4 regions of the Bradyrhizobium sp. CCGUVB1N3 genome follow, and region 3 is predicted to be linked to each of the others. Evidence: riboswitches for the same ligand, from Rfam matches in the RefSeq annotation. Region 3 holds a riboswitch; each other region holds the start of a gene.
The links. A riboswitch is a leader RNA that binds a small molecule or an ion and turns the genes downstream of it on or off. The one in region 3 is predicted to bind cobalamin.

Region 1: it holds a riboswitch for cobalamin, as region 3 does, so the genes downstream of both, NLM33_RS41340 (ribonucleoside-diphosphate reductase subunit alpha) here and NLM33_RS11025 (energy-coupling factor ABC transporter permease) in region 3, are expected to answer to the same signal.
Region 2: it holds a riboswitch for cobalamin, as region 3 does, so the genes downstream of both, metE (5-methyltetrahydropteroyltriglutamate--homocysteine S-methyltransferase) here and NLM33_RS11025 (energy-coupling factor ABC transporter permease) in region 3, are expected to answer to the same signal.
Region 4: it holds a riboswitch for cobalamin, as region 3 does, so the genes downstream of both, NLM33_RS48355 (ribonucleoside-diphosphate reductase subunit alpha) here and NLM33_RS11025 (energy-coupling factor ABC transporter permease) in region 3, are expected to answer to the same signal.

Annotation. Positions count from the first base shown of each region.
Region 1 is NZ_JANADR010000001.1:8,743,651-8,752,129, forward strand. It holds gene NLM33_RS41320 (glycosyltransferase) at 1-1,174, opposite strand, end outside; gene NLM33_RS41325 (hypothetical protein) at 1,164-2,006, opposite strand; gene NLM33_RS41330 (glycosyltransferase family 4 protein) at 2,740-4,023, shown strand; gene NLM33_RS41335 (transposase) at 4,171-4,455, shown strand; cobalamin riboswitch at 4,712-4,926, shown strand; gene NLM33_RS41340 (ribonucleoside-diphosphate reductase subunit alpha) at 5,027-6,964, shown strand; gene NLM33_RS41345 (ribonucleotide-diphosphate reductase subunit beta) at 6,955-8,028, shown strand.
Region 2 is NZ_JANADR010000001.1:8,049,475-8,057,953, reverse strand. It holds gene NLM33_RS38175 (carbohydrate porin) at 1-262, opposite strand, end outside; partial or broken gene NLM33_RS38170 (TauD/TfdA dioxygenase family protein) at 1,529-2,459, opposite strand; cobalamin riboswitch at 3,002-3,227, shown strand; gene metE (5-methyltetrahydropteroyltriglutamate--homocysteine S-methyltransferase) at 3,331-5,661, shown strand; gene NLM33_RS38160 (MFS transporter) at 5,975-7,297, opposite strand; gene NLM33_RS38155 (3-keto-5-aminohexanoate cleavage protein) at 7,524-8,417, opposite strand.
Region 3 is NZ_JANADR010000001.1:2,310,914-2,319,392, forward strand. It holds gene NLM33_RS11010 (histidine phosphatase family protein) at 1-243, shown strand, start outside; gene cobT (nicotinate-nucleotide--dimethylbenzimidazole phosphoribosyltransferase) at 250-1,308, opposite strand; gene cobF (precorrin-6A synthase (deacetylating)) at 1,340-2,089, opposite strand; gene NLM33_RS11025 (energy-coupling factor ABC transporter permease) at 2,129-2,812, opposite strand; cobalamin riboswitch at 2,849-3,069, opposite strand; gene cobA (uroporphyrinogen-III C-methyltransferase) at 3,118-3,846, opposite strand; gene NLM33_RS11035 (cobyrinate a,c-diamide synthase) at 3,843-5,153, opposite strand; gene cobM (precorrin-4 C(11)-methyltransferase) at 5,153-5,935, opposite strand; gene NLM33_RS11045 (cobalamin biosynthesis protein) at 5,932-6,300, opposite strand; gene cbiE (precorrin-6y C5,15-methyltransferase (decarboxylating) subunit CbiE) at 6,297-7,478, opposite strand; gene NLM33_RS11055 (cobalt-precorrin-6A reductase) at 7,477-8,223, shown strand; gene cobJ (precorrin-3B C(17)-methyltransferase) at 8,199-8,479, opposite strand, start outside.
Region 4 is NZ_JANADR010000002.1:343,178-347,569, reverse strand. It holds partial or broken gene NLM33_RS48360 (ribonucleotide-diphosphate reductase subunit beta) at 1-444, opposite strand, end outside; gene NLM33_RS48355 (ribonucleoside-diphosphate reductase subunit alpha) at 435-2,375, opposite strand; cobalamin riboswitch at 2,473-2,685, opposite strand; gene NLM33_RS48350 (hypothetical protein) at 2,789-3,586, shown strand; gene NLM33_RS49460 (hypothetical protein) at 3,607-3,741, opposite strand; gene NLM33_RS48345 (DUF6088 family protein) at 3,904-4,392, shown strand, end outside.

The DNA of each region.
Region 1 (8,479 bases), 6.4 Mb from region 3:
GATCAATCGCGACGATCTCGTCATAGCCGGGCATCGGATTGACATCGTTTGGCGTTGGAAAGGAGAAGATATCGCCGTTATTGGAGAGCGGAGTGACAGTTCCGATATTCGGTGCGGAACGTGCTGCATCAGCCAATCGATCGACGAAGCCAGGTGGGACGAGCGTGTCTGAGTTGAGCAGCACGACATCGCCCGTCGAGATCTCACTCAGCGCCTGATTGATCGCGCCGACGAAGCCGAGATTGACCTCGTTCACGAGAAGGCGGATCTTCCCTGCTGCAGCGAGTTCGCTCAGATAACGCCGCAGCCCCACTTCGGGACTGGCGTCATCGATGGCGAGTACCTGAAAGGCGTTCTTGCGGGATCCCAGCGGGCGCCTTGCCTTGTCGAGACTCTCGAAGCATTCGATCGTTGCTCGTGTATCCTTATAGACGGGAACGATAACGGTCGGATCGACGTTCGATCCGAGCTTGGTGGAAGGGTGGGGAACGGAACGAAGGCTCACCGTCGAGGCGAGGTTGGGTGCCACGCGTCGGACCTGAATGATCTCTTCGCCGCATCTCAACGTCACGATCTGAGGTGCTACGGACGGCGGCCGTCGAACCAAAAAGGTCGTCGCCAGCACGTCCGCGCTCGCCAGAGGGTGAAACGGATTGGGCTCGAGAATGCTCGTCAGTGTGCCGTCTTCGGTTGCAAGGCTTATTTTGACGGGGAGAGACTCGGTCCAAGCGACCCAGCCGGTCACGTCATTGTCGAAAACACAGCAGGCCGCCCAATGCCGGCCCCCCGCGCGCCGTAGCTCCGCGATGGCAGCTCGAAGGATGGCCGGATTGGCTTCGCGACACATCAGTTGAGCGGCTGCGGCCCGTCGCCGATCGTCGGCAGCCCACGACAGCATCCGGCGGTTGGCGCCGACATCGGAAGGATCGACAACAAGCGCCTGCTCAAGGTCGGCCAAGGCAGCTTCGCTAAGTCCAAGCCGCCAAGCGGCCTCGGCGCGGAGAACGAAGCAGTGTGCTGCTGGTGGAGGCGCAACTCGAATGCGTCGATCGACGTATTTGAGCGCCGCCGCGAAGTCCTGCGCGGTCAGCGCCTCGGCTGCGAGGCGTTCGAGCGTGATATGCGCGCAAGGCCCACCAAGCGAAGGGACGTTAGTGACCGAGTCACGAACCATGCGGTGGTCCGATCTCGTTAGCCGACGGAACTCCCTTGGGAGCTCGACTGCGGAAAACACGCACCCTGCCCGAGCCGACTGGCTGACGTGCCGGCTTTGCGGGCACGACATTGTCCACTGCTGCTATTCGGTTGACGCCGATACGAATGCCGACCAGAGGCTCGCGGCTGGCCGGCCCCGACAGCACCACCCGTTTGCCGACAGCGCGCAAAGTCGCCGCGTTCAGGAACGTCGCTTCCGCTACGAACTCGAATCCATCGACCCCGCTGATTTCCAGCACGACGGCCGTGATCGGCAAGGCTCGTCCGCGGGTGCCAGCATAAGTCCCGAGTGAAACCATTTTGCCGCTGCCCGCGTGGCCATTGGCGAATTGGACCGCATAGCGAATATCGAGGCCCACAGGCTTCTCCGGCCAGTCAAGGGCAATTCCTTCGATGCGCGAAGGGGCCGTTGGACCTGCAATCCATGCGTTGGGCGCGACGACAACATCGCCGCGACCTGCAACGTGGCCGAGGACCTTGAGGTCCCCCATTGCAACATTTGCGTGCAAGACCGCGCGCTCACTTTGCGCGACGAGTGGTGCGCGGCCGGATGGAATCGGTTCGATACGAACCATAGCCGCGCGCGATCCTCCCGTTCGCATCGGCTGAACCTGAATCTGCAACGTGCCGGGCGTGTTGACGCGCACCATCAGACCGCAATTGGGCGCCCAAAGGTATGGCTCGCTCGCATCGGGATGCATGATAATTTCCATGCGCCCCTCATGTCCCTGCGTCGGCACAACCATAACGCGAGGCGGGAAGGCAAGATCGTCCGCTCTCGCGTAGCTCACGAAGAACAATCCCCGATCGAGACTGACGACTTTCTGCTGCTCAACAGCGTCCATCATTGCCCTCCAAATCCGATCCGATTAACAGGATTGCTGTTCGTTGCCGACTATCATGCCTGAACCATTTGAGAAACGGAGGGTCTCTCAGCGAACGAGACGCTTTTAGGGAGCGTTCGTAAGCGAACGGCGATACCGCCATTCCGGCGGCAACAGATACCGTGGGCATCTGTTCGGTTTTACATTGAGCCGCTCCGCCATTTGACAAAGCCTATTAATAGCTCGATCACATTCGCACTGTCATTGACGCTGATCAAGTTTCGACGGCAGCTTTGCCATAGTTGACGCGGAGTTGTTTGGTGCTCATCAAGGAGGCTCACGACAATTGCGATGGATGTAAGCAGCCCATCAAGACGGATGAGCACAACCAACGTCTGTCATGCATTTGTCATATGAATTTCAATCTGGAACAGCAGAATGTGTCCTGGACTTCGAACCCTTGAGGACACAAGTGGTACAGCAGTTTAGGCTTCGGGAACTGGCCGAGGGCTGATACAGTTACGTTTTGATTTTATAGCCATCCAAATTGGCGCCTTACCAAATGAGCGAGATGGAAACGGACCACTTTTGCACTTCGTTATCGGCCCGATAGAAGCGGGGCTTCGCGGCCGACCATTAGTGCCACCGACACTTCCTCATTGCACTTATTCACGTTGCGGCCACGCCCAGAGCTTCCCTGATGAAGATTCTGTTCGTTCACAATAATTTCCCGGCTCAGTATCGCAACATTGCGGCTGCCTTGGCCAGGGAGCCTGGCTTCGAGCTTGTCGCGGTCGGCGCACCGACTTCAAGATCGATGCCATCGGTAAGATTGATCAGATACGCACTTCCGAAAGCTGATGTTTCGAGAACGCATGCGTTTGCGCGACGCTTCGATATTGACTGCCGGCGCGCGGAGCAGGTGTTGTACAGTCTTTCGAACTTGGTGACGTCGGGGTTCTCGCCTGATCTGATCTTCGCCCATCCGGGATGGGGCGAGACCCTGCCGTTGCGTACGTTCTTCCCAAAGGCACGGTTGCTCCTCTATTGCGAATTCTTTTACGGGCCGGAGGGGCGCGACATGGGGTTTGACCCGGAGTTTCCGATGCCCGGACTTGATGGCCACGTCGGGCTCCAGTTGAAGAATGCGACGACCCTGCTCGCGCTCGAGGATTGCGAAATGGGCATCTCGCCAACGAGATGGCAGCAATCGACCTTTCCCCCACATTATCAAGGCAAGATCGACGTGATCCACGAGGGCGTCGATACGGCGCGCATGCGGCCGAACCCCCAAGCGTGCCTAATACTACCGAATGGTCAGCACCTTTGCCCTTCAGACGAGGTCGTGACGTTTGTCGCGCGCAATCTAGAGCCGCTGAGGGGCTACCATATCTTTATGCGGGCGCTGCCGGAGATCCTGAGGCGCCGGCCGAACGCGCAAGTCATCATCATCGGCAGGAATGGCGTGTCCTACGGGCTACCCCCCCCGACGGGTACAACCTGGAAATCAACGTTCCTTGATGAGGTGCGTGATCGCCTCGACTTGTCCCGTGTGCATTTCATGGGCGGCGTCTCGTATGAAACCTTTATTGCAGCCCTTCAGGTGTCATCTGCCCACGTCTATTTTACCTATCCCTTCGTGCTGTCCTGGTCGATGTTGGAAGCGATGAGTACGGGGTGTCTAGTGATCGGCTCTGACACGGCACCCGTGCGGGAAATCATCAGCTCCGGCAAGAACGGTTTGCTTGTCCCATTTTTCGCAGTGGACGAGCTTGCCGGACGGGTTATTGAAGCCCTGGAGCAGCCGACCAACTTCGCCGGGCTGCGCCAGAGCGCCCGCCACCACGTCGTCGAGCACTATGACGCGGCGCAAGTGTGCGTCCCGCGAATGCGCCGCCTTCTGGACTCAGGACGAGAGTTCGCGTCATCCCAGCGCCATTACGCACCAATGCCTGCGCGGAGTGGCAACAAGGGAGTGACTTAAGCCCGCGGAATGAGCCGCAGGTCACTGAGATGATATCTCTCGTGGCGTATAGTGGCAGCCCCCTGATTTCCTGAAGTGGACTCCGGATTTTGGACCGGCGGCTCAGGTGGTGCGGATGCCGTTCCGTTTTGATAAACGGAGCGGACCATGAAGAAGACGAGACGGACAATCGATGCGGCGCTGAAGGTAAAGATCGCCTTGGAGGCGCTGCGAGAACAATCAACGGTGACGGATCTGGCGCAGCGCTACCAGGTGCATGTGAATCAGATTTATGCCTGGAAGAAACAGCTTCAGGATCAAGCGGTTCGGACGTTCGACGCGGGCGCTGGTCGGGATGGCGAGGCGGCCCACGAACTGGAGGTCGAGAAGAGAGCGCGTCGACATGATGCAGTTCTGGTCAAGGGAGCGCAGATTGTGCTGCTCGCCGCCTGAGCTAGTCGCCACATGCATATGGATCGCGTCTCGCTCAAGCGGAGCGACCAGCAGTTAAACCTTGACAGCGCTCGCCTCTCAGTTTGACGACAATGGCCGGGGGATGTTTACTGGATCAGGCTTCAAAAGAACGTTTGCAAGTACTCGAGACAGAAGAACGATCGCTATTCCTTCTTGGTCGCTACAACTACGCTCGGCGTCTTAAAACCCTGAAGTGCCTCATCCCATAAGGCTTGACGAATCTCGGCGAGTTCCGCTATATGTAGTATGTCACGGTCTTCCAGTCCAGATTTCGTTGGATGGAAGCTAAGAGGGAACCCGGTGCGCCTGCAACGGCTACTCCGAGGCTGCCCCCGCAACTGTAGGCGGCGAGCGGTTGTCATCATGGTCACTGGCGCGACAGCGCTGGGAAGGCCGACAGCCCGCAGCGACCCGCGAGCCAGGAGACCTGCCGCGACAGAACGAACGTCCTCGGGCGGGGTGTCCGATGAGGCGCTTGCAACCGGGGACATTTGCCCGGTCCCGCAAGTCGTCCGCGCGGCCCCAGCCCCCAAACATCGTGGGGTTGCCGATGTCGCCGTCTTACGATTTCGATCAGCATGGTCATCTCGTTGAGCTGCCGAGTGTGCGGCCCCCAGCCCAGGCAAAGCCTATCGCGCCTGAGCTGTGTCTTGTGCCGACGCCATCGCCGGCTCCGCTGCCTTGGCCGCTCGCGCCATCGCCAAAGCCGTCCGACCTCACGCTCGATCGGTCGCGCAACGACCTGCTGACGTCGTTCGGCAAGCTGACGCTGACCGACCGTTATCTGCTCGCCGGCGAGGGCCTCCAGGATATGTTCGCGCGGGTGGCTTGCGCCTTCGCGGACGATGTTGCGCATGCCCAACGTCTCTATGATGCGATGTCTCGGCTGTGGTTCATGCCGGCCACACCAGTGCTCTCCAACGGAGGCACCACGCGCGGCCTACCGATCTCGTGCTTCCTTAACTCGGTGTCGGATTCGCTCGAAGGCATCGTCGGCACCTGGAACGAGAACGTCTGGCTTGCCTCGAACGGCGGCGGCATCGGCACCTACTGGGGCAATGTTCGCTCGATCGGCGAAAAGGTGAAGGGCGGCGTCACTTCAGGCATCATTCCGTTCATCCATGTTATGGATGGCCTGACGCTGGCGATCAGCCAGGGCTCGTTGCGGCGCGGCTCGGCGGCGGTCTATCTCGATATACACCATCCCGAGATCGAGGAGTTCCTCGAGATCCGCAAGGCATCCGGCGACTTCAACCGCAAGAGCCTCAACCTGCATCACGGCATCAACGTCACCGACGAGTTCATGCGTGCCGTGGGCGCCGGCACCGCGTTCGCTCTGCGCAGCCCGAAGACCAACGAGGTCGTCCGCGAGATCGACGCCCGGCAGCTGTGGCAACGCATCCTTGAGAACCGGCTGCAGACCGGCGAGCCCTATCTCTTGTTCATCGACACCGTGAACCGCGCGCTCCCCAAGCACCAGCGCGAGCTCGGCCTCAAGGTCTCGACCTCCAACCTTTGCAGCGAGATTACGTTGCCGACCGGCATCGATCATCGCGATGAGGAGCGCACCGCGGTGTGCTGTCTGTCGTCGCTCAACCTCGAGACCTGGGACCAGTGGAAGGAAAAGCCGGGCTTTGTCGAGGACGTCTTGCGTTTCCTCGACAACGTGCTCACCCACTTCATCACGGTGGCGCCGGACCGCATGGAGCGTGCCCGCTACGCCGCCCTGCGCGAGCGCTCCGTCGGCCTCGGCGTGATGGGCTTCCACTCGTTTCTCCAGGCCAGGGGCATTCCGATGGAGAGCGTCCTGGCCAAGTCGTTCAATCTCAGCATGTTCCGAAAAATCCGTCGCGATGCCGACGCGGCATCCGTGGCGCTCGCTCGCGAGCGAGGCCCTTGCCCGGATGCGCTGGAATGCGGCGTGATGGCGCGCTTCAGCCACAAGATCGCGATCGCGCCGACCGCCTCGATCAGCATCATCTGCGGCGGCACCAGCGCCTGCACCGAGCCGATCCCGGCCAACATCTACACCCACAAGACGTTGTCCGGTGCCATCTCGGTGCGTAATCCGCATCTCGCCAAGGTGTTGTCCGCCAAAGGCGCCGACACTTTGGCGACCTGGCAGTCGATCATTGCGCACGAGGGGTCGGTCGCCCATCTCGACATCCTGTCGGAGCACGAAAAAGCGATCTTTCGCACCGCCTTCGAGATCGACCAGCGCTGGATCGTCGAGCTTGCCGCCGACCGCGCCGCGTTCATCTGCCAGAGCCAGTCGATCAACCTCTATCTGCCGGCCGACGTGGATAAGTGGGACCTCCACATGTTGCACTGGACGGCATGGAAGCGCGGGGTGAAGAGCCTCTACTACTGCCGATCAAAATCGATCTCGCGCGCGGCGTTCGCCGGCAAGATCGCCGACCGCGATAAGGCCGCGCCGCTGCAGCCGCCGCAGCGCACGGACTATGAGGAGTGCCTCGCATGTCAGTGATCGATCTCTCGTCCGTCGATCCTCGCACACTGATCGGCAAAGGGCGCGTCGGCCTCCTCGACTCGACCGGCAGCTATGACGTCGATCGCTACGCCTGGGCTTACGAGTTCTGGAAGCGCCAGCAGCAGACCCACTGGATGGGCGAGGAAGTGCCGCTCGGGGCCGACCTGAAGGATTGGGCGTCGGACCGCGTCACCGCCAACGAGCGCGCGCTGCTCACCCAGATCTTCCGTTTCTTCACCCAATCGGACATTGAGGTCGGTGACAACTATCTCAAGCGCTACATTCCGATCTTTCAGCCGCTCACCGTTCAGATGATGATGGCGGCCTTTACCAACATGGAGACGGTCCACATCGACGCATATGCTCTACTGCTCAAGACACTCGGCATGCCCAATACCGAGTTCGAGGCGTTCCGCGGCTATGCGGAGATGCGCGCCAAGGCGGACTACATGCACGAGTTCGGCGTTGACACCGTGGCCGATGTTGCTCGCACCCTGGCGATGTTCGGAGCCTTCACCGAAGGCATGGCGTTGTTCGCGAGCTTCGCCATGCTGCTCAACTTCCCGCGCCATAATAAGATGAACGGCATGGGACAAATAATAAGCTGGTCAGTGCGCGACGAGAGTCTCCACTGCGAGGGGATCATTAAGCTATTTCACGAATGGCACTGCGAAACCGGGGCGGTGACGCGCACCGTCCGCGACGACGTTGTCGACGTCGCCAAGACCATGGTGAAGCTGGAGGAGAGCTTCGTCGATCTCGCCTTTGGTCTAGGCAAGATCGAGGGCATGTGCCCTGAGCAGATCCACGCCTACGTCCGCTATGTCGCCGACTGGCGACTGACCCAGCTCCGGATTGCTCCGGTCTTCGGATTCTTCGAGGCTAAGGAGAGCAGCTTCATCCAAGTCAAGGCGCATCCGCTGCCGTGGCTTGTCGAGAGTCTCAATGGCATCGAGCACGCAAATTTTTTCGAGCAGCGCGCCACGGAGTACTCCAAGGCAGCGAGCCGCGGCAGCTGGGACGGCGAAGACGGGGTGTGGGAGGCCTTCGGCCGTATATAGATAGATAATCCGATCCTTGTCCCCTGAATCCGGATCGTGCCGCTTTGGGAATCCCTGCCGATTCATTTCCGGTATTAGCTGCAGGCCTCTTTGAGTGATCGTCGGAGCCAACCGATGAAGAGATCGTCTGTTCTGAACGCGTCCTTCTCGCTTCAATCTCCGCGATGGTGGCAAGTGCGACGCTCATTTCAGTCTGAACCTCAGACCATTCTCGGAGCACCGCAACAGCGTTCTCGAAAGCCTGTTCACTGGTCATAATCTCCATGAAGCTGCGCTTTGAGCCGCGCGGCCGAGTAGTCCTGCGGGGGACGCACGGACGGCTTAAAAGTGTCATTCGGCCTGCAAGGTTGGACGCCGTAAGGCCATGAAGTCGAGATGTCCCTGGAAGGACGGATCGCGGCTGCCGAACGGGCGATCGTCGCGCGCAGGTCCACAGCCGGCCGGTTACATT
Region 2 (8,479 bases), 5.7 Mb from region 3:
TCGCTGCATTCGGCAGTTGATTGACGACGAAGGTATTTACTGTCCCGCCGACATAGCCGATCCCGACCTCTTCCAGCGCAGATCTAACGCCGCCGTGATCCTGATCTATCGTATCGGCCGGCCCGGGAATATTGAGCCACATACCTTTTTCCTGGAGGTGCGCGAACTTTGCAAAAGGGGCCGCCTTCGTTTGAGTTCCATTCTTCGCAAGAAGAGCCGCACCGTCGGATTTTGGCGCAAGTAAATTCGTATTTTGTGCCACGCTAGTGACGAGACGCCCGGCTCGTTGGGACCGACCGCTTCGGGATTTGAGAGCCGTAAGGTTTTTCTTTTGAATTCTTTCCGACCCAATCTCACTTGAAGTGTCTTTTTTGGGGCTAGGCTCGTTGGCAGCTTGTGCTCCCGCCGCTCCCCCGACGGTACTCGCGGCGAGAGACAGTGCAACAGCAAACCATCTCTGCGCGCTCGCTTCAGGAACTTTCGTCTTCAGCGCGCGAGCCGCGAGACAAAGCAACTGACGAGAGCGAAGCCACGAGACCTTTGACGCCTGAGTGCTTGACGACCGCGCAAGACAGTTTGCTCTCGCCTTCCATGAAACGAGAGAGATTGCAGTAGAAGTAGACCCCATAGCTGCAGATGACGAGACAGCAGATTCATCAGGCCCGTCGTTGCTGCGGCCAGATCCATATCGCATCCCGACTTCCTTGACGTGAGGGGCACCACTCTCGTTGACGCACGATTGCCATGTGCCCGCCGGCTGCATCAATTGCCAAGGTTGGCAGGTGACCGGGGGTAAGGCGCTGCTTATCGATTCGCGTGCTCAATTTCCAACGGACAGCGCGTTCGATTGAATATTCGCTTCTCCAGGCATTCCGCTCCGAGAGGTGGATGCAAAAACCATTTCAGGACGTCGGCTCGTTACAGACACTGAGACGCGCAAAGCACGCTCTTGGCGTGGTCGCCACGAAGTCGTCGGATCGTCTGCTGGAAGAGGTTGGCTTTCCCGCTCATAGCGTGCTTCGCAAAGACATGGGATCGACCACCGCGGAAGCGCTTGCAGAGCGGCAAGCCGGTTTTGCTGATGCGCGATAGATTTGCGCGGATAGACGACCCATCTTCAATCTACTGAATAGCCATAGCTATGGGATTGGACGGCATTCGAGCTCGCCCAAGACCAACGAAACGTGCTGACTCTGGTTCAGAAGGCGCGGCGGCTCGGCAAGTGTCGAGGCCAATACGCGGGAGAAAACCGATCGAGAGACGCGCAGGAACCTAAAGGAGGACATTCTTTCGAATGAAGAGCGCCTGTGCTGACGCGACAAAACCCGCGTTCTTGCGGTTCGTCCATTGCAGGTCTACGCAGCTCCATCAACCCGATGCGACCTCTCCGGGAATCCATGCCGCTCTTGGGTTAAGAGCTGGCACGATGGCTTTCAATGACATCGTCGAGCTGCCGATGCTGCATACAGGGATGGGTGACAAAGGCAGAGTTTGCATCGGCCGGACCGCGGTCAATCCTGTGGGCCGGCTAGGCGACCTTCGCGGCCGGCTCTTTTGCTCTCTTGATGCGCGTTACGCTGTTCTGACCATCGATGCTGACGGGTACCTCGCCAGCGACGGTGGCGCGACGAACGACCCGATGCTGATCGCCGTAATCGTTCACCGCGTAGTGTTGTGTGGCGCGATTGTCCCACATCGCCACATCACCTTCCTTCCAACTCCAGCGCACGGTGTTTTCGAGCGCCGTGATATGAGACTGAAACAGATCAAACAGCTTCTGGCCGTCGTATTTCGGGATGCCAACAAAACGTTGCACCAGGGCGCCGAGGAGCAGCGTGCGTTCGCCAGTCTCGGGGTGGACGCGCACGACTGGATGCTCAGTCTGATAGATCGTTTTGGTGAAGACTTCGTCCAAGTGCTTCTTGTCGAGCTCGCTGGCGCGGGGCATTATTGCGTAGTCGAAGGCGTTGCTGTGAACGGCCCAGAGCTTGTCCGCAAGCCGTTGCAGCGGCGGTGCCAAGTCGAGGTAGGCTGTGACGGTGTTTGACCAGACCGTATCGCCACCGAACGGTGGCATCACAACGCCTCGCAGCACCGCAATCTTAGGGTAGCCATCGACGAAGGTCCCATCGGTGTGCCACAGGTCGGCCCGGCTGCCGGCGCGGACCGAATCAAGCTCGATAATCGACGCCGTCCCCTTAATGGCACCGAGCGTCGGATGACATGCCGGACTTCCGAAACGAAGAGCAAAGCGCTCCTGCTTCGGCGTCGTCGAGATGACCCTGGTCGCGAAAAAAGATCACCTTGTTCTCGAGCAGCAGCTCGTTGATTGCGGCGATCGTCTGGTCCGGTAGATCGCCCGACAGCTTGATGTTTCGGATTTCCGCTCCGATGCGCGCTGCGCGTTTGACGATGTCGGCGCGAGGAATGACATTATCCGACAGGCCCGTTGCAATCATAGCGGCACTCTCCAAATTCGCGGCTTGTTCGCCAGACCAGCTGCTCGGTTGCGATAGGGGCTGTCGAACGCCAAATTGCTGGACCGCATAGCGGGTCCGTCAAACTCCACGGTGACGGCGACAAGCCACCCTCGTGCGCTCTTAACGGGGTCTGCGACAGGTGAGGTGTGGCCTATGTGACGGTCTTTCATTCCATGATTGACCGATCTGCCGGTTCGATCAATTGCTAACATTGGTAGTTGACCGGAGCGCAAAGGTTTAGACTTCGCTGGACGATCGATGCAGAAATTGCCGCCCTGTGCCGAACGAACAAGAAACTCATGGCGTTGGATAAGGACATGAGAACGCTTGAGATCGGAAGGACAGGGCTGCCAAGCCTATCGACAACAATGGCCGTCAGGGGCGCTGGTCAAAATTTGGTTTTGCACCCCGTCGTCAAGCTGTTCGTTTGGAGTGACCTCCATTGTTGAGGCCGTATTCGCGGCAGCATGCCGCAGAAAAGGTGGTCCTCCTCAGAGGTTGACGTACCGCCCCGGTTGCAGATAAATCGAAGGCGTCGAGGTTCTCCAGGTCTCGCTCGATCTGGAGCTAAGAGGGAAGCCGGTGCACTCACGATCCGTTCAGGATTGAAGTAATGCCGGCGCTGCCCCCGCAACTGTAAGCGGCGAGTCCGCATCCATACGTGTCACTGAAGCAGATGCTTCGGGAAGGCCGGATGCAGACGATGACCCGCGAGCCAGGAGACCTGCCCCGACAACATAAACGTCCACGGGCGGGGTGTCCGGTGGTACGCCAAGCAGCAGGCGCTTTCGCAGCCCCTCCTGCCCGCGTCCGCCATGGCCTTTGCCCCCACCATAATGGGGTTAAAGCTATGTCTCTTCTCTCACTTCCTGTCGCAACTCTCGGCACGCCACGTATCGGGCCACGCCGCGAACTCAAATTGGCACTCGAAGGCTACTGGGCCGGCAAGATCAGCAGCCGGCAGCTTCTTGAAGCTGCGGCCGGACTTCGTGTCGCCAACTGGGCGCGCCAGCACTCGCTTGGCGTCACCGTCATCCCCTCAAATGACTTTTCACTCTATGATCAGGTTCTCGACACGAGCGTCATGGTGGGCGCCATTCCCGAGGCGTATGGCTGGGAGGCAGGTCCGGTCCCGCTGAAGACCTATTTCGCCATGGCGCGCGGCTCTCAAGGCGGGGAGCATGAAGCAAATAGCAGTCACCCCAATGACGCCGGCGGGTCCGCCGCGCAGGAGATGACCAAGTGGTTCGATACCAACTACCATTACATGGTGCCCGAATTCTATAAAGGTCAGACCTTCAGGCTCTCCTCCCGAAAGCCGATCGAGGAATATGAGGAGGCGAAAGCCCTTGGCTATCAAACGCGTCCGGTTCTGGTTGGACCGGTCACCTTCCTGAAGCTCGGCAAGAGCGCTGATCTGGCGTTTGATCCGATCTCGCTGCTCGATAGTCTCCTGCCAGTCTATGTCGAGGTTCTCAAGGAGCTGGCGAAACGCGGAGCCGAGTGGGTCCAGCTTGACGAGCCGTGTCTGGTGCTTGATCTCGACGAGACCACGCGGAATGCGCTTCAGCGGGCTTATGGGTGTCTCGCCAAGGAGGTACCTGACATCAAGATCATGCTGGCCACCTATTTCGGGGCGATCGGCGACAACCTGGCGACCGCTCTGGAGCTGCCTGTGGCTGGACTGCACGTCGATCTTATCCGCGCTCCCCAACAATTGAGCCAGATTGAATGCGGCGCCCGCGCGGACCTCGTGGTTTCGCTCGGCGTCATCGATGGCCGCAACGTGTGGCGTTCAGACCTATCGGCATTGATCGAGCGGTTCAAACCCGTCATTGCAACGTTCGGCAGGGATCGCGTGCAGCTCGCGCCCTCCTGCTCGCTCCTGCATGTCCCAATCGATCTTGAGCTCGAGACCGATCTCGATCCGGACGTGAAGAGCTGGCTTGCCTTCTCGGTGCAGAAGATCGGCGAGCTCACGGTCCTTGCGAAGGCGCTCGCAGGCGAGGCGAGTGTCGCAGCCGCCCTGGCCGCATCCGATCTGGTGGCGACGGCGCGCGAGACCTCCCCGAAAATCCACGACGCGATCGTTGCACCGAGAATGGCAGCGATCGACGACACGATGCGCCGCCGTACCAGCGCCTTTGCCAACCGCGCAGAGGTCCAGCGCAAGCGCTTTGGTCTGCCGGCCTTTCCGACGACGACGATCGGCTCGTTCCCGCAGACCGCCGACGTTCGCAACGCTCGCGCTGCTCATGCCAAGGGCAAACTGACGGACGCGCAATACGAGCAATTCCTCAAGGCGGAGACGGCCCGTACGGTGCAGTGGCAGGAAGACATCGGCCTCGACGTGCTCGTGCATGGCGAATTCGAGCGCAACGACATGGTGCAGTATTTCGGCGAGCAGCTCTCCGGCTTCGTGTTCACCCAACACGGCTGGGTGCAGTCCTACGGCTCGCGTTACGTTCGCCCGCCGGTTCTGTTCGGCGATGTCTCGCGACCGAAGCCCATGACTGTCGAATGGTGGCGCTACGCGCAATCGCTGACCAAGAAACCGATGAAAGCAATGCTCACCGGGCCGGTGACGATCCTGAACTGGTCATTCGTCCGCGATGACGTACCGCGCAGCGAGACCTGCCGCCAGATCGCGCTTGCGATCCGCGACGAGGTCGGCGACCTCGAAAAGGCCGGCGCGACCATGATCCAGATCGACGAGGCCGCGCTACGCGAAGGCTTGCCGCTGCGCCGATCCGACTGGAAGGCCTATCTCGACTGGGCAGTGGAAAGCTTCCACATCTGCTCCTGCGGCGTCGCAGATGCGACGCAGATCCACACCCACATGTGCTATTCGGAGTTCAACGCCATCATCGATGCAATTGCCGCGATGGACGCAGATGTCATCTCGATCGAGACGTCGCGTTCGAAGATGGAGCTGCTCGATGCGTTCACGGCCTTCAAATACCCCAACGACATCGGCCCCGGCGTCTATGACATCCACTCGCCGCGCGTTCCCGAAGCCACTGAGATCGGAGATCTCATCGCCTTGGCCCGCCAACGTCTGTCGGACTCGCAGCTCTGGATCAATCCTGATTGCGGCCTGAAGACCCGCAAATGGGAGGAGGTCCGTCCGGCGCTCGTCAACATGGTCGCGGCGGCACGCGAACTTCGCAAGGCGTCTTGATGCGTGAGCTCGGTAGTTAGAGTTGCGTTCATTTGGCGGAATGCCGATCCGTTTCTGGATCAAATGCATTCGCTTCAATGGAGGAACTCCGACAACTCGCATTTCCGCTGAGTGAGCCGGTCGCGCCCATTGCAGCCTCGCTGGGTCACTTGGCAGCGAGATGCGCGGGCGCGGCCAATTGCATCTGCAAGGAGCCCGGTGAGGACCGTTTCAGACGACGTGAGAAGCAGCAGCGATTTCCAATCGGTCGTTCAGCAGACGCTACGCTGCGGCTTAACGATTGGTTGGAGGGGCCTCTACTCAGGCGGCCCGCTCAGAAAGGAAAGTCATCACCATACGTAGCCACCGGTCTAAGGCTGCTGGCGATGCCGGTTGCAACAACCAGGATGAATGCCATTGCGATCATACCGATATCAAAGGATCCCGTCGCATCCTTCAGAACGCCAACAATGTACGGACCGACGAAGGCGCCAAAGGCACCAATAGAATTGATGAATGCGATGCCTCCGGCAGCAGCAGCGCCGACAAGGAAACTCTGCGGCATCGTGTAGAGGATTGTCCACGCGGAGATCGTGCCGATCAGAGCAAGCGTCATGCATGTGAGCGCCGACACGAGCGAGGTGAGCATCACCGAAACGACAAGTCCGGTCGCGCCAAGCATCAATGCGGCGATCAGGTTGTAGATCCTGTACCCCTTACGATCGACACGGCGCGCCCAGTACAACATGCCAATCGTAACAAAGAGATAGGGCACGGCCGAGAGCCAACCGACCTGCGTGTTGTTCAAGTTGTGGCTCTTTAGCATCAGGGGGAGCCAGACGCCGATCCCATAAGAACCGACCGTAAACGCGAAAGTGATGCCCGTCAACTTGAGCACGCGGACGTCCTTCATCGCGGCCCAGAGATCCTTTTTGACCTTCTTGTCCTTCTCCGTTGCGAGCTCGTTCAGCAACGCATCACGCTCGGTGGGCGTCAGCCACGAGGCCTTGTCCGGCGTGTCGGCAAGCAGGACGAGGCATAGAACCCCGAGCAGGCAGGCCGGTAGGCCTTCGATCAAAAACATCCACCGCCAGCCGGCCAGTCTCCACACCCCGTCCATTTCTAATAGCAAAGCCGAGACTGGATTGCCGATCAACGCGGACAGCGGTGTTGCAGCCATGAACCAGGCAAGAACGCCCGTTCGGGTTCGCGCCGGAAACCAAATTGAGATGTACCAAATGGCGCCGGGGAAGAAGCCTGCTTCAAACACACCCAGAAGGAAGCGGATCACGTAGAAACTGTATGGTCCAACGGCGAACGCCGTCGCCGCGGCTGCAAGGCCCCAGGTCACCATGATGCGGGCGAGCCAGCGGCGCGCGCCGAAACGATACATCATCATGTTGCTGGGAACTTCCAGCATGCAGTAACCAAAGAAAAGGATCCCCGCGCCCCAGCCGAATTGTGAGGCGCTCAAGCCAATGGCTTCGTTCATCTGCAGTGCAGCGATGCCGACGCTGGTCCGGTCAAGGTTGTTGAAGAGATAGGCAAGACCCAAAAGTGGCACCAGCCGCCGCGTGTTTTTGGCAACAGCGCTCGCGACCAGGTTAGAGCTCGCCTCATGGTTGGCATGACATTGGGCAGCAACGGAGACTACCACTCGTTCTGCTCCTACAAATTGACGCCGACGACACGTCCTTTTTCGAGGACCGAAGCTGCGCGGCGATACCAGGCTGAAACTTGAGGATCTTTGCCACAGGTGGCCGATCGCTCATTTTCAAAGATCAACAACACTTTGCACGATTGGCGCTCATGCTCTGGACCTGTCGAGAGCCGCTCATCGGATCAACGAGTCATCTTCCGATTGGGAAACTGTCGATACCGGACTATTTGGGTGGCGCAAGCCCGAGCATCGTGCGCGCTTCCACTGCGGTGGCGGGCTCGTACCCGAGTTCTCGGATAATTCTTACCGCTCTTTCGACAAGCCGCACGTTAGTGGCAAGTATACCCGGCTCGAGGTACAGATTGTCTTCGAGTCCGACGCGAACGTGGCCGCCGGCGAGCACCGCATGAGTGGTTGCCAGCAACTGAGCTCGACCGACCCCGCTAACGCAAAACATCGCTCCTTTTGGAAGATTCCCGATGAGCATGTCGAGAATCTGCGGAGTGTACGGCAATCCCCCCTGGATTCCGCGATCGGCGCCAAGAACGAAATTGATCCAATAGGGCGGCTTGTCGAACCCTTTATTGATAAGGCGTATCGGATCTTGGAGAAGATGAGCAAGTGAGAAACATTCCCATTCAGGCTTGATGCCCGTCTTTTGGAATCGTTTTGCCATGATGTTGCAGCGGCTGGGCGAGGTGTTAACGACAATCTCACGGCCACCAAAGCTGGCCAGAACGGTATGAGCGCCAAATGTCGCCATGTCAGCGCCGGCTTCGAAGCCTTTTAGACGCTGTTCGAATATAACCTCATCGAGCCCGGGCCCTATGGATCGCACCATATCTCCATCGATGCCCCCGCCCGTGCTGTTATTGATGATGATGCCGCACTTTGTCAGGATCCGGGAGTTGATGTCCTGGTAGATCTCCGAACTACAGGTCGCGCCATCGTCCTGCCTGCGCGCATGCAATGCCACAATAGATGCGCCCGCATCGTAGCACCTGTACACATCCTCGGCGATCTCGCTGGGCTGGGTCGGAAGGTGCGGGTTTTGAGCTTTTTTCACCACGCCTCCCGTTGGCGCAATCGTGACAATGACCTTGCGCTCAAAGTTCATACTTCGTCTCCTGACATCGACTGCTGAAGTCACTTATGGGCGGATCTGACCACTTCGCTCAA
Region 3 (8,479 bases):
CCCCCGGGCGGCGAAAGCTTTGAAGATCAGATCGCCAGAACCCGCGAGGGCCTCTGCCACATCGAAAGAGGATCAGCGATCCTGATCGTCCATTCCGGCACCATCCGCGCCGCGCTGTGCGTCGCGCTCGACCTCGCGCCACGGGCAGCGCTGCGCTTTGCGATCGATCCGCTCTCGCTCACCCGCATCGACCGGCTGGCAGCCGGCTGGCGCGTCGTCTCGGTCAATCAAACGATCGCTTGAGCCCTATCAAGCCGGACGATCCGGAACATTGGCCTGCGCGAATGTCGCCATGCCATTGTGCAGGGCGCAGGCAAGCCGCACCAGCGGCAGCGCGATCGCGGCACCCGATCCCTCCCCGAGCCTGAGATCGAGGCTGACCAGCGGCTGAACGTTGAGCGCACGAAGCACCAGGCGATGGCCCTGCTCCGCCGACTGGTGCGACGGCAGCAGGAACGGCTGGCATGACGGATTGAGGCGCATGGCCGCCAGCGCGGCAACCGACACGATGAAGCCGTCGATCAGCGTTGGGATGCGCCGCTGCGCCGCCGCGATGATCGCGCCACAGATCGCCGCGATTTCGAGGCCGCCGACCGTGCGGAGCGTTTGCTCGGGCGATGCACTCGCCTTCGTCAGGCCATGCCGCGCAAGCGCAGCGTCGATCACGCGCGCCTTGCGTGCACGCCCGGCGGCATCGACACCGGTGCCGCTGCCGGCGATCTCGTCGGCGCTCACGCCAAGCAGGCTCGCCGCGATCGCCGCCGACGTCGTGGTATTGCCGATGCCCATCTCGCCGAGGATGAGGAGATCAGGCTGCTTCGCCGCCGCGCGCGCCACCGCGCGCTGTCCGCATTCGAACGCAAATGCCAGCTCCGCCGGCTCCAGCGCAGCTTCCACGCTGAAATCGCGGGTGCCGCAGCGCGGCTTGTCCGCGACGATCCCCGCGACCTCCGACTGCGCCAGCGAGCCGGCATCGACGACCTCGAGACTTGAGCCCAGTTCACGCGCCAGCACCGAGATCGCAGCGCCGCCCGCTGCGAAGTTCGACATCATCGCGATCGTGACTTCCTGCGGATAGGCCGAGACACCCTGGGCAACGATGCCGTGATCGCCGGCAAACACGATGATCGGCACGCGCGCGGCGCGCGGCTGCTCCGTCTCCTGCAGACCCGCAAGGTCGATCGCGACCTGCTCGAGCCGGCCGAGCGCGCCAGTCGGCTTGGTCAATTGCGCCTGCCGCGCCACCGCGGCCTCGCGGTGCGCGGTGGAGATACCCGGGCATTTCTCGTAGACCCAATTGGGGAGCATGTCGTCCTCCGTTCACACGACCGCGGTCGCGTCACGCACTGCGTTTGAGAATGTAGCTGTCCATGATCCAGCCGTGCCGTTCGCGCGCCTCCTGGCGTAGCGCGACGATGCGCGGGCCGATCTCGGCCAACGCACCCGACATGACGACCTGGTCGGGCATGCCGAGATAGGCGCCCCACCAGATCTGCAGGCCTTCCGGATCGAGCGACTGAAACGCCGTGCCGCCGTCGAGCATCACCACCACGGTGTCGGCGCCTTGCGGCCAGCCGCCTTCGCGCAGTCGCCGCCCTGTCGTCACCAGGAAAGGCTCGCCGATATCGTTCAGCGGCAGCGCATGCGCCGCGCATAGCGCCTGGATCGAGGTGATGCCGGGGACGACTTCGATCGCGGGCGAAGGATCAAGCCGTCGCGCGATCCGCAAAGAGGAGTCATAGAGCGACGGATCGCCCCAGATCAGCAGCGCAACGCGGCCATCACGTCCGAGATGGGCCGCGATCGCCTCCGACCACGTCGCCGCGACCGCATCATGCCAGTCATCGACGCCCTTGCGGTAGTCGGCCTCGCCGGCGTCACGCACCGGCAGGTCGAACTCCGCGATACGCGTCTCTTTGCTGGTGAGCACATCGGCGCAAATCATCCGCCGCAGGTCGGCGAGATCGGACTTCTGCGTCCCCTTGCGCGGAATCAGGACAAGGTCGGCCGCGTTGATGGCACGGATCGCGGCGAGCGTGAGCTGCTCGGGATCGCCGCAACCGATACCTATCAGGGAGAGCGTGAGCATCACGAGTGTGAAGGGCGACCATGACGGCCGCCCTTCAAATCATCCCTGCGCCGCGTTGTGCAGGCGCGGGGTGACGAGGCCGGGCGCGGTAACGCCGCGCAGCGACTTCGCCAGCGCCAGCACCGCGAGATCGGCGAGCGGCTCGATCACGATGACCAGCGCATAGGATGCGGCAAAGGTCGCGATGTTGGCGAGGTTCGCAGCACCAAAGCCCGCGCCGTAGATGGCCCAGAACGCAACCCAGGCGATGATGCCGGACTGATACGCCGTCGAGAGCGCCAGCGCCTGACGATACTGCAGGTCGACATAGGCCGTGTTGCGGGGAATGATGCGGGTCGCGAGCGCCTGGATGGCGAACAGCGGCACCAGCAGCGTGGTGACGTTCATGCCGTATTGCGGCAGGTCGGTCGGCACGAAGAACAGGCCTTGCAGCAACAGGCCGAGCGCCAGTCCCAAGGCCGCCGGCGCTGCGCCGAACAGCAGGAACAAGGTCGAACCGAGAATGAAGTGCACCTCGGACACCCCGACCGGGAAGTGCGGCAGGATTTCGAAGAAAGTGAAGACCAGCGCGGTCGTGGCAGCCGTCCGTACCGCAAACGAGCTGATGCCCTGCTCGCGCACGGTCTCGGCCGCGAGCTTCAGCGCGACGCCGCCGGCGGCGATGCCGGTTGCGTAACTCAACACGAGCTTGGCGCCCGTCACGATTCCCGGTTCGATATGCATGGTTCAAGTCCTTCCTGCCGTCACACCCGACGGCCTTGGCGTCCAAACGTGCAGGGCCGGTCTCCTGGCTCGCGGATCGAAGGGGATCTCCGGCCTTCCCGGGCCTTGCGGCCCAGTGGCGGATCGGAGGCCCTCACCGCTTACAGTCGCGGGGGCGGCTGGGGTTTGGGGCGCCGCAACTGGGTCCGCCCACCCCCATTCCCGATTATGCTCCGGCGCTTTGCGCCGCATCGAGCACCATGCCCCTCTTGTGTGCCTCTTTCGCAAGCCGGGCGTCAAGGGTGGAACGACGGCTGCGGACATCATCACGACGATTCTCCCGCCAGCGCGCCAAACAGGATGACGGCGGCCGTGGTCGCGGGCGCGGCCTGCGCGAGTTCTTCGGCGAGTTTCGCGATGGTCGTGCGGACCAGCCGCTCATCGGCGCGGCCCAGGGATTCCGCAAACAGCGCCGGGGTTTCCGGCGAAAGACCTTGCGCGATCAGCTTCGAGGCCAGGGCCGGAAACGTGCGCCGGCCCATATAGACCACCGTCGTGGCATCCGGATCGGCCAGCGCCGCCCAGTTCAGATTTTGCGGAAGCTGCCCGGTCACATCGGCCCCGGTCACGAACTGCACCCGGCGCGCGGTGTTCCGCCGGGTCAGGGGAATGCCGGCTTGGGCCGCCGCAACGCAGGCCGAGGTGACGCCGGGCACGATCTCGTAGCCGATCCCGGCCGCCCGAAGCGTCTCGATCTCCTCCTCGAGCCGGCCGAAGATGCCGGCATCGCCGGATTTCAGCCGCACCACGCGCGCGCCGGTCGCGGCATAATCGACCAGCAGGCGGTTGACGTGCTGCTGCTTGGTCGAGGGCCGGCCGGCGCGTTTTCCGACTGCCACGAGATTGGCGCCGGGCCGGGCAAGCTCGAGGATCGCGCCGGAGGCGAGATCGTCATAGAGCACGACGTCGGCCTCGCGCAGCCGCGCGGCGCCCTTGAGCGTCAAGAGCTCGGGATCGCCGGGACCGGCGGAGATGAAGGAGACGAAGCCGCTCACCGGTCCTCCGCAATCAGGTGAAAGAAAGTCCCTGTCGCATGTCCGCGTCGCGATCCGGTCTCCGCGACGGTCGCCCCTGTCGCGTCACGCACGATTGCAAGCGGCGTATCGGGCTGCGCGAGAATCGTCGAATAGTGGAATTCATGACCGCGCAGGCGGACGCCCGGATGATGGCCCGGCATCGGTGCCGCGAGCTCGGCCAGCCGATAGCCGAGATGCATACGACGCTTGGCAAAGCTCGTCTCCAGACCCAACAGGCCAAGCATCTCGTGCCGCGCACCATCGGCGTCGGTCAAGGCCGCGCCCATCACCATGTAGCCGCCGCATTCGCCATGGACCGGCCGCGTCTCGGCGAATGCGCGCAAGTGCTCGCGAAAGCGCGCATTCGCGGCGAGCCGGCCGGCGTGCAATTCGGGGTAGCCGCCGGGCAGCCAGCAGATATCGGCGCTCGGATCAGGTCCTTCGTCGGCGAGTGGCGAGAACGGCAGGATCTCCGCACCGGCGGCGCGCCAGGCCTCCAGCATATGCGGATAGACGAAGGAGAATGCGGCATCGCGCGCCAGCGCAATGCGCTGGCCTGGCGGCGTGACGTTGAGCCTATTCGTGGCTGGACGCGCCGACCATGCCGACGCCGCGCCCAGAACGGCATCGAGATCGACATGCGAGCTGACGAAACGCGCAGCCTCGGCGATCAGGGCGCCGATCTCCGCCTGCTCCTCGGCCTGCACCAGGCCGAGATGCCGCTTCGGCAGGCTGATCTCGGCATGGCGCGGCAGCGCGCCGAACACGGCAATGCCGGCATCATTCAATGCGCGTCGCACCAGATCCTCATGTCGCGGGCTCGCGACGCGATTGAGCACGACGCCGGCAAGCCGCACACCGGCGCGAAAATCGCGCAGTCCCGCGGCAATCGCGGCGGCCGTCTGGGCCTGGCCGGACGGATCGATCACCAGGAGCACCGGCCAGCCCATCATCTCCGCGAGGTCGGCCGTCGCCCCCGTCCCCGAGACACCGCGCGCAGCGACGCCGTCGAACAGGCCCATCGAGCCCTCGGCCAGTACGAGATCGGCGTTCGCACCACGGCTGACGAAATGTTCAATGGTCGCGCGATCCATCGCCCAGCTATCGATGTTGACCGAGGGGCGTCCCGTGGCGGCCGCATGAAAGGCAGGATCGATATAGTCGGGGCCGCTCTTGAAGCACTGCACACTGAGTCCGCGATCGCGATAGGCGCGTGCGAGCGCCAGCGTCAGCGTCGTCTTGCCGACGCCAGAAGCCGGCGCCGAGATGACGAGACCTGCCGCCATCACGATGCCTCCGGAAAGCGCGGCGCAGGACCAACCGGCCGGTAGCGGCGGTCGTAGTCGGCCGCATAAAGGCGGCTCTCGGAAAACTCCTCCGAGCCGAGTGTTTTGCCGACCAGGATGAGCGCGGTGCGCTCGAGCTCGGCGCCGACGGCCGCATCGAGCGTGGCGAGCGTCGCGCGCACGATGCGCTGGTCCGGCCAGCTCGCGCGCCAGACGATCGCCACCGGGCAGTCCGCGCCATAATGCGGCGTCAGCTCGGCGACGACCTTGTCGAGCAGATGGATCGAGAGATGGATTGCGAGCACCGCGCCGGTCGTGGCAAAGGCGGCGAGCTTCTCGCCCTCGGGCATCGCGCTCGCGCGCCCCGGTGTGCGCGTTAGCACCACCGATTGCGCAAGCCCCGGCAGCGTCAGCTCGGCCTCCAGCGCTGCGGCTGCAGCGGAGAACGAAGGCACGCCGGGCGTGACGGTGAAGGGAATGCCGAGCGCGCGCAGGCGGCGCAATTGCTCACCCATCGCCGACCAGATCGACAGGTCGCCCGAATGCAGCCGCGCTACATCCTTCCCTTTCGCATGCGCGTTGGCGATCTCGGCGATGATCTCGTCGAGCGACAGCGGCGCCGTGTTGACGATCCGCGCGCCCTTCGGGCAATGCGCCAGAACGCCTTCGGGCACGAGCGAGCCCGCATAGAGGCACACTGGTGAGGCCGCGATCAGGTCGCGCCCGCGCAAGGTGAGGAGATCGGCGGCGCCCGGCCCTGCCCCAATGAAATGCACGGTCATTCGCCGTCTCCTTCCGCAATCGCCGCCGTCGCGGTCCGGTCCTGCGAGACCACGCGCGTCGCAATCAGCCGCGCGTCGCGGCCCGCTGCTGCGAGCGCGACGGCTTCCGCCACCGATCCGGTACCGAATTTTTCCTGGATGAGCTCTGACTGCGTCGGCGTCGCGATGCCGGCGAGCATGTCGGCGGAAATGGCCTTGATCGGCACGTTGAATTCGCCCGCCAGCAACTTCAGCGCCGCGCTGTCCGCCTTGTCGCTGACCGTTGCAACGGCCGTGAGACCTTCCACGCCGCCCGCGGCGAGAAGGGCCTCGCGCAGCGCGGCGAGGCTAACGTCGTGCTTGAAGCCGAGCCCTGCGACCTTCATCGCACCACGCTCCATTGCACGACCGGCCGCGCCGCCTCCCAGGAACGATAGCGCCCCAACGGACCCGCATGTGCGATCTCGACCCGCATCAATTCGCCGCCATGGCGCTGGTTCAGCTCCACCAGCAACGTTTCCGTCTCCAGCGTCACGGCATGAGCAACCAGCCGCGTGCCCGTGGCAATTCGCGACCAGACGGCATCGAACATCGCGGCGTCGAGGCCGCCGCCGATGAACACGGCATCAGGCGTCTCCAGGCCCGCCGTTGCGCCGGGCGCAACTCCCACGACCACCGCGATCCGGTGCGCCAATCCAAAAGAAGCGGCGTTGCTGCGGATGTTCGCGGCGCGATCCGCGCGCGCCTCGACCGCAATCGCCGCGCCGCCGCACAAGGCCCATTCGACCGAGATCGAGCCGGAGCCCGCGCCGATGTCCCAGAGCCGTTCGCCCGGCCGCGGCGCCAGCGCGGACAAGGCCAGCGCACGTATCGGCCGCTTGGTGATCTGGCCGTCATGCGCGAAGAGATCGTCCGCAAGCCCCGAGCTGCGCGCAATGCCCCGCGATCCCCTCGCCTCCAGCGCGACGGTGACCGGGCCGTCGCCGGATTCCGCCGCGAAGCTGTTTGCACGATGCGCTCTGACGTTTTCGCGCGGGCCGCCGAGCGCCGTGAGCACCCACAGCTTTGAAGCACCCCAGCCTCGTTCCGTCAGCCAGCTCGCGAGATCGCCGGCCGCCTTGCCGTCGCGCACGAGGCAAATGACGCGCGTGCTATTTGCGAGATGCGGCACCAGGCGCTCGAACGGCGCGGCGTGCAATCCGAGACAGACAACATTCTCCAACCGCCAGCCCAACCTCGCCGCGGCGAGCGAGAACGTCGACGGCGCGGAATGCGCGATCCACTCACCCGCCTCCAGCCTCTCGGCGAGGCTCGCGCCGGCGCCGTGCCAGAATGGATCGCCGGACGCAAGCACCGCGGTGGGCCGGCCGCGGCAGCCCAGCACGACATCTGCATCGAACGGCACTGGCCACGGGCGACCACGATCGGTTATGCCTGCCAGCGCAAGATGGCGCTCGCCGCCGAACACGGTCTCGGCCCTGGCAAGCGCCTTTCGGCTTGCCTCGGAGAGGCCAGCGAGGCCATCTTCGCCGATACCGATGATGGTCAGCCAGGGATCAGCCATGACGCGCGCCCTCATTCTGGGCGGAACGAGTGATGCGAATACGCTCGCCGCGGAGATCGCGCGCGCCGGCGTCGATGCGATCTATTCCTACGGCGGCCGCACCCGCGCGCCCGCCGGACAGCCGCTGCCGATCCGCGCTGGCGGCTTTGGCGGCGTGAGCGGACTTGCGAATTACATCCGGCAAGAGGGCATCACGCATGTCGTCGACGCCACCCATCCCTTTGCAGCGGAGATGAGCCGCAACGCGGTCACGGCCTGTACGGAAACGGAGACGCCCCTGATCGCGCTCGAGCGTGCGCCCTGGGCTAAAGCCCCTGGTGATCACTGGATCGAGGTCGCGGATCTCGCTGCCGCGGTCGCGGCCCTGCCCGAGACGCCGGCGCACGTCTTCCTCGCGATCGGCCGCCAGCATATCGCCCCGTTCGGCGAGAAACCGCAGCATGCCTATACGCTCAGGTTCGTGGATCCGCCCGAGGGCGCGCTGCCGTTCGAAGCCGAAATCATCGTATCGCGCGGCCCGTTCACCTTCGAGGACGAACTGGAGCTGCTGCGATCGCGCCGTATCGCATGGATCATCGCCCGCAATTCCGGCGGCGATGGCGCTCGCGCCAAGATCGACGCGGCACGCGCGCTCGGCTTGCCCGTCATCATGATCGCCCGGCCGCAACTGCCCGAGCGGCTGCAGGTGGAGAGTGTGGCCGAGGTCTTGGCGTGGCTCGGTCATGGTGCCTGCCTCGGCGCATAGACCCAGCGGCCGACACGGCGCGTCAGCGAATTGCCGACGATGACGAGCGTGCGCATGTCCGCCATCTCAGGCGTCGCCTCGTTCAGCGTGACCGTCTCGATCCGCTCGTCCGGCGCACTGATCGCGCGGGCGAAGATCACCAGACGCTCGCCGCAGCCGGCCTCCTTCAACACCGCGAGCGCGCGGCGAAAGCCTTCCGGCCGGCTCGCCGAGCGCGGATTGTAGAGCGCCATCGCGAAATCGGCCTCGGCAGCGA
Region 4 (4,392 bases), on a different contig from region 3:
CATCTCCGCATAGCCGCGGAACGCCTCGAACTCGGTATTGGGCATGCCGAGTGTCTTGAGCAGTAGAGCATATGCGTCGATGTGGACCGTCTCCATGTTGGTAAAGGCCGCCATCATCATCTGAACGGTGAGCGGCTGAAAGATCGGAATGTAGCGCTTGAGATAGTTGTCACCGACCTCAATGTCCGATTGGGTGAAGAAACGGAAGATCTGGGTGAGCAGCGCGCGCTCGTTGGCGGTGACGCGGTCCGACGCCCAATCCTTCAGGTCGGCCCCGAGCGGCACTTCCTCGCCCATCCAGTGGGTCTGCTGCTGGCGCTTCCAGAACTCGTAAGCCCAGGCGTAGCGATCGACGTCATAGCTGCCGGTCGAGTCGAGGAGGCCGACGCGCCCTTTGCCGATCAGTGTGCGAGGATCGACGGACGAGAGATCGATCACTGACATGCGAGGCACTCCTCATAGTCCGTGCGCTGCGGCGGCTGCAGCGGCGCGGCCTTATCGCGGTCGGCGATCTTGCCGGCGAACGCCGCGCGCGAGATCGATTTTGATCGGCAGTAGTAGAGGCTCTTCACCCCGCGCTTCCATGCCGTCCAGTGCAACATGTGGAGGTCCCACTTATCCACGTCGGCCGGCAGATAGAGGTTGATCGACTGGCTCTGGCAGATGAACGCGGCGCGGTCGGCGGCAAGCTCGACGATCCAGCGCTGGTCGATCTCGAAGGCGGTGCGAAAGATCGCTTTTTCGTGCTCCGACAGGATGTCGAGATGGGCGACCGACCCCTCGTGCGCAATGATCGACTGCCAGGTCGCCAAAGTGTCGGCGCCTTTGGCGGACAACACCTTGGCGAGATGCGGATTACGCACCGAGATGGCACCGGACAACGTCTTGTGGGTGTAGATGTTGGCCGGGATCGGCTCGGTGCAGGCGCTGGTGCCGCCGCAGATGATGCTGATCGAGGCGGTCGGCGCGATCGCGATCTTGTGGCTGAAGCGCGCCATCACGCCGCATTCCAGCGCATCCGGGCAAGGGCCTCGCTCGCGAGCGAGCGCCACGGATGCCGCGTCGGCATCGCGACGGATTTTTCGGAACATGCTGAGATTGAACGACTTGGCCAGGACGCTCTCCATCGGAATGCCCCTGGCCTGGAGAAACGAGTGGAAGCCCATCACGCCGAGGCCGACGGAGCGCTCGCGCAGGGCGGCGTAGCGGGCACGCTTCATGCCGTCCGGCGCCACCGTGATGAAGTGGGTGAGCACGTTGTCGAGGAAGCGCATGACGTCCTCGATGAAGCCGGGCGCCTCATTCCACTGGTCCCAGGTCTCGAGGTTGAGCGATGACAGGCAGCACACCGCAGTGCGCTCCTCGTTGCGATGATCGATGCCGGTCGGCAGTGTAATCTCACTGCACAGGTTGGAGGACGAGACCTTGAGGCCGAGCTCGCGCTGGTGCTTGGGGAGCGCGCGGTTCACAGTGTCGATGAACAAGAGATAAGGTTCGCCGGTCTGCAGCCGGTTCTCAAGAATGCGTTGCCATAGCTGGCGAGCGTCGATCTCGCGGACGACCTCGTTGGTCTTCGGGCTGCGCAGAGCGAACGTGGTGCCGGCGCCCACGGCACGCATGAACTCGTCGGTGACGTTGATGCCGTGATGCAGGTTGAGGCTCTTGCGGTTGAAGTCGCCGGACGCCTTGCGGATCTCGAGGAACTCCTCGATCTCGGGATGGTGGATATCGAGATAGACTGCCGCCGAGCCACGCCGCAACGAGCCCTGGCTGATCGCCAGCGTCAGACCATCCATGACGTGGATGAACGGGATGATGCCCGAGGTGACGCCGCCCTTCACCTTCTCGCCGATCGAGCGAACATTGCCCCAGTAGGTGCCGATGCCGCCGCCGTTGGAGGCAAGCCAGACGTTCTCGTTCCAGGTGCCGACGATGCCCTCGAGCGAGTCCGACACCGAGTTAAGGAAGCACGAGATCGGTAGGCCGCGCGTGGTGCCGCCGTTGGAGAGCACTGGTGTGGCCGGCATGAACCACAGCCGAGACATCGCATCATAGAGACGTTGGGCATGCGCAACATCGTCCGCGAAGGCACAAGCCACCCGCGCGAACATATCCTGGAGGCTCTCGCCGGCGAGCAGATAACGATCGGTCAGCGTCAGCTTGCCGAACGACGTCAGCAGGTCGTTGCGCGACCGATCGAGCGTGAGGTCGGAGGGCTTTGGCGATGGCGCGAGCGGCCAGGGCAGCGGAGCCGGCGATGGCGGCGGCACAAGACGCAGCTCAGGCGCGGTAGGCTTTGCCTGCGCTGGGGGCGGCCGCACACTCGGCAGCTCAACGAGATGACCATGCTGATCGAAATCGTAAGACGGCGACATCGGCAACCCCGCGATGTTTGGGGGCTGGGCGCGGGACGACTTGCGAGACTGGGCAAATGTCCCCGGCCGCAAGCGCCTCACCGGACACCCCGCCCGAGGACGTTCGTTCTGTCGCGGCAGGTCTCCTGGCTCGCGGGTCGCTGCGGCTGTCGGCCTTCCGGCGCTGTCGCGCCAGTGACCATGATGACAACCGCTCGCCGCTTACAGTTGCGGGGGCAGCCTCGGAGTAGCCGTTGCCGGCGCACCGGGTTCCCTCTTAGCTTCCATCCGACGAGATGTGGACTGGAAGACCGTGACGTACTACATATAGTGCTCCTCGGCGAGATTCGTCAAGCTTTTGGCGCGGGGGGAGGTCAAGATTCAGAAGGAAAACGGCACCGTCAAGTTTACCGATTGGAACGGCCGAGAGGTAGATGACTATGCATGCCAATCGGTCGGGCCCCTCTTTATCGCTGGAAGTGATTAGCTATGCCGTTTGGTTGTATTTCAGTTCCGAGACCGGCATCGAAGCCGCAATAACGATCCTGTTATTCGCCGAGTACATGGCGGAAAACGACGGCGCGCTGCACTTCGCGATGCCGGTCAATGGGAATGGCCCCCTCCCAAGCGAACAGATGAAAGCGCAACGCGTCACCATGCCCCGCGACACGCGTTCCCAACTGATGCCGATCGTGACGGATGTCATCGCGAGAAGAACCGATGGAAGGCCCCGACACGCGGAACCATTGGATGCATTCGCCGCGAGGCTGAACTCGCTCGGCTACGCTGGGTTTCATACGTGGTGGGTGCAGATCGTTTCGGAGTTGAAACGTTCGGATGTCCAGTCGGCATCCGTCTCCGTATGCGTGCTGGCGGCGGCTCTCGTGGAAGGCGCGCTAACGTTCGTGGTCAAGCACGCGCGATCCAAGCAGGTAGGCCCATTCGGATCCAACAACTTCGAACGTGATCCGCGTACCTGGCGGATCGACGATCTTGTCTCGAGCGCGGCGTCCGGAGGGCGATCGAGCATCCGGGATCAGGCCACGCGAAGCCGGTCAGACGGCCTAATTCAAACGCGCCAACGCATACACGCCGGGCGGATGTTGTCCGATCACCCTGCGGGCGTGCCCGGTCTTCGACCGGAAGAAGCACGCGACGCCAAGCAGACGGCCGAGCTAGTCGTGCGGAGTGTGCTCGACTGGCTCGACCGGTTTCCGCCGGATCCAAAATAACTGTCGCGCGCGCCGCGGGCCTAATCGATATCGGGAAGCCGATAACGTCGAACGTGGAGGGCCTCGTCCTCCGAGGTGATTTCTAGCACCTGGTTCACCAGATCGGCATCGGCATTCAGTTCGTCCAGCGCCTGCTCGAAAAGCTCGACCTGCATATCGAGGTTCCATGTTTGGGGGACCGTTGGGCGAGGAGTCCCGAAAGCGACTTTTTGCGCTTTACTGACCAAATCTTGAATATAAATTCTGGTCAGTTGGTTATTCCCAACTTGCTACTGACCGTTTTTTATATACAATATTCGGTCAGAAAATGGTGGCTGATGCCCGACCCCACGTCCGATACCCTCGATCGCATCCATGATCGGATCGCCCAGGCGGCGCCGGCCGGTGTGTGGTCGCGCGCCGATTTTCTCGACATCGGAACCCCGAACGCCATCGAGAAGGCGCTACAGCGGCTGACCCTGAGGGGCGACATCCGCCGGCCTCACCGCGGCCTCTACGACAAGCCGGGCCTCAGCAAGCTGACCGGCAAGATGGTGTTTCCGCCGCGCGCCTCGTTCATCGATGCCATCGCCCGGCGTGACAAGCTGCGCGTCCTGGTCGATGGCATGACGGCCGCGAACGACCTCGGCCTGACCACGGCCGTTCCGGCGCGATCGACGATCTATGCCGATACCTATCCGCGGACGATCGAGATCGAGGCGAGCGCCGGCGATCCGCAGGTGACCAAGCCCGTCATCTACAAGCTCGACTTCAAGCGCATTTCGGCCAAGACCGCATTCTGGGCCGGCCGCCCCGCCATGCGCGTG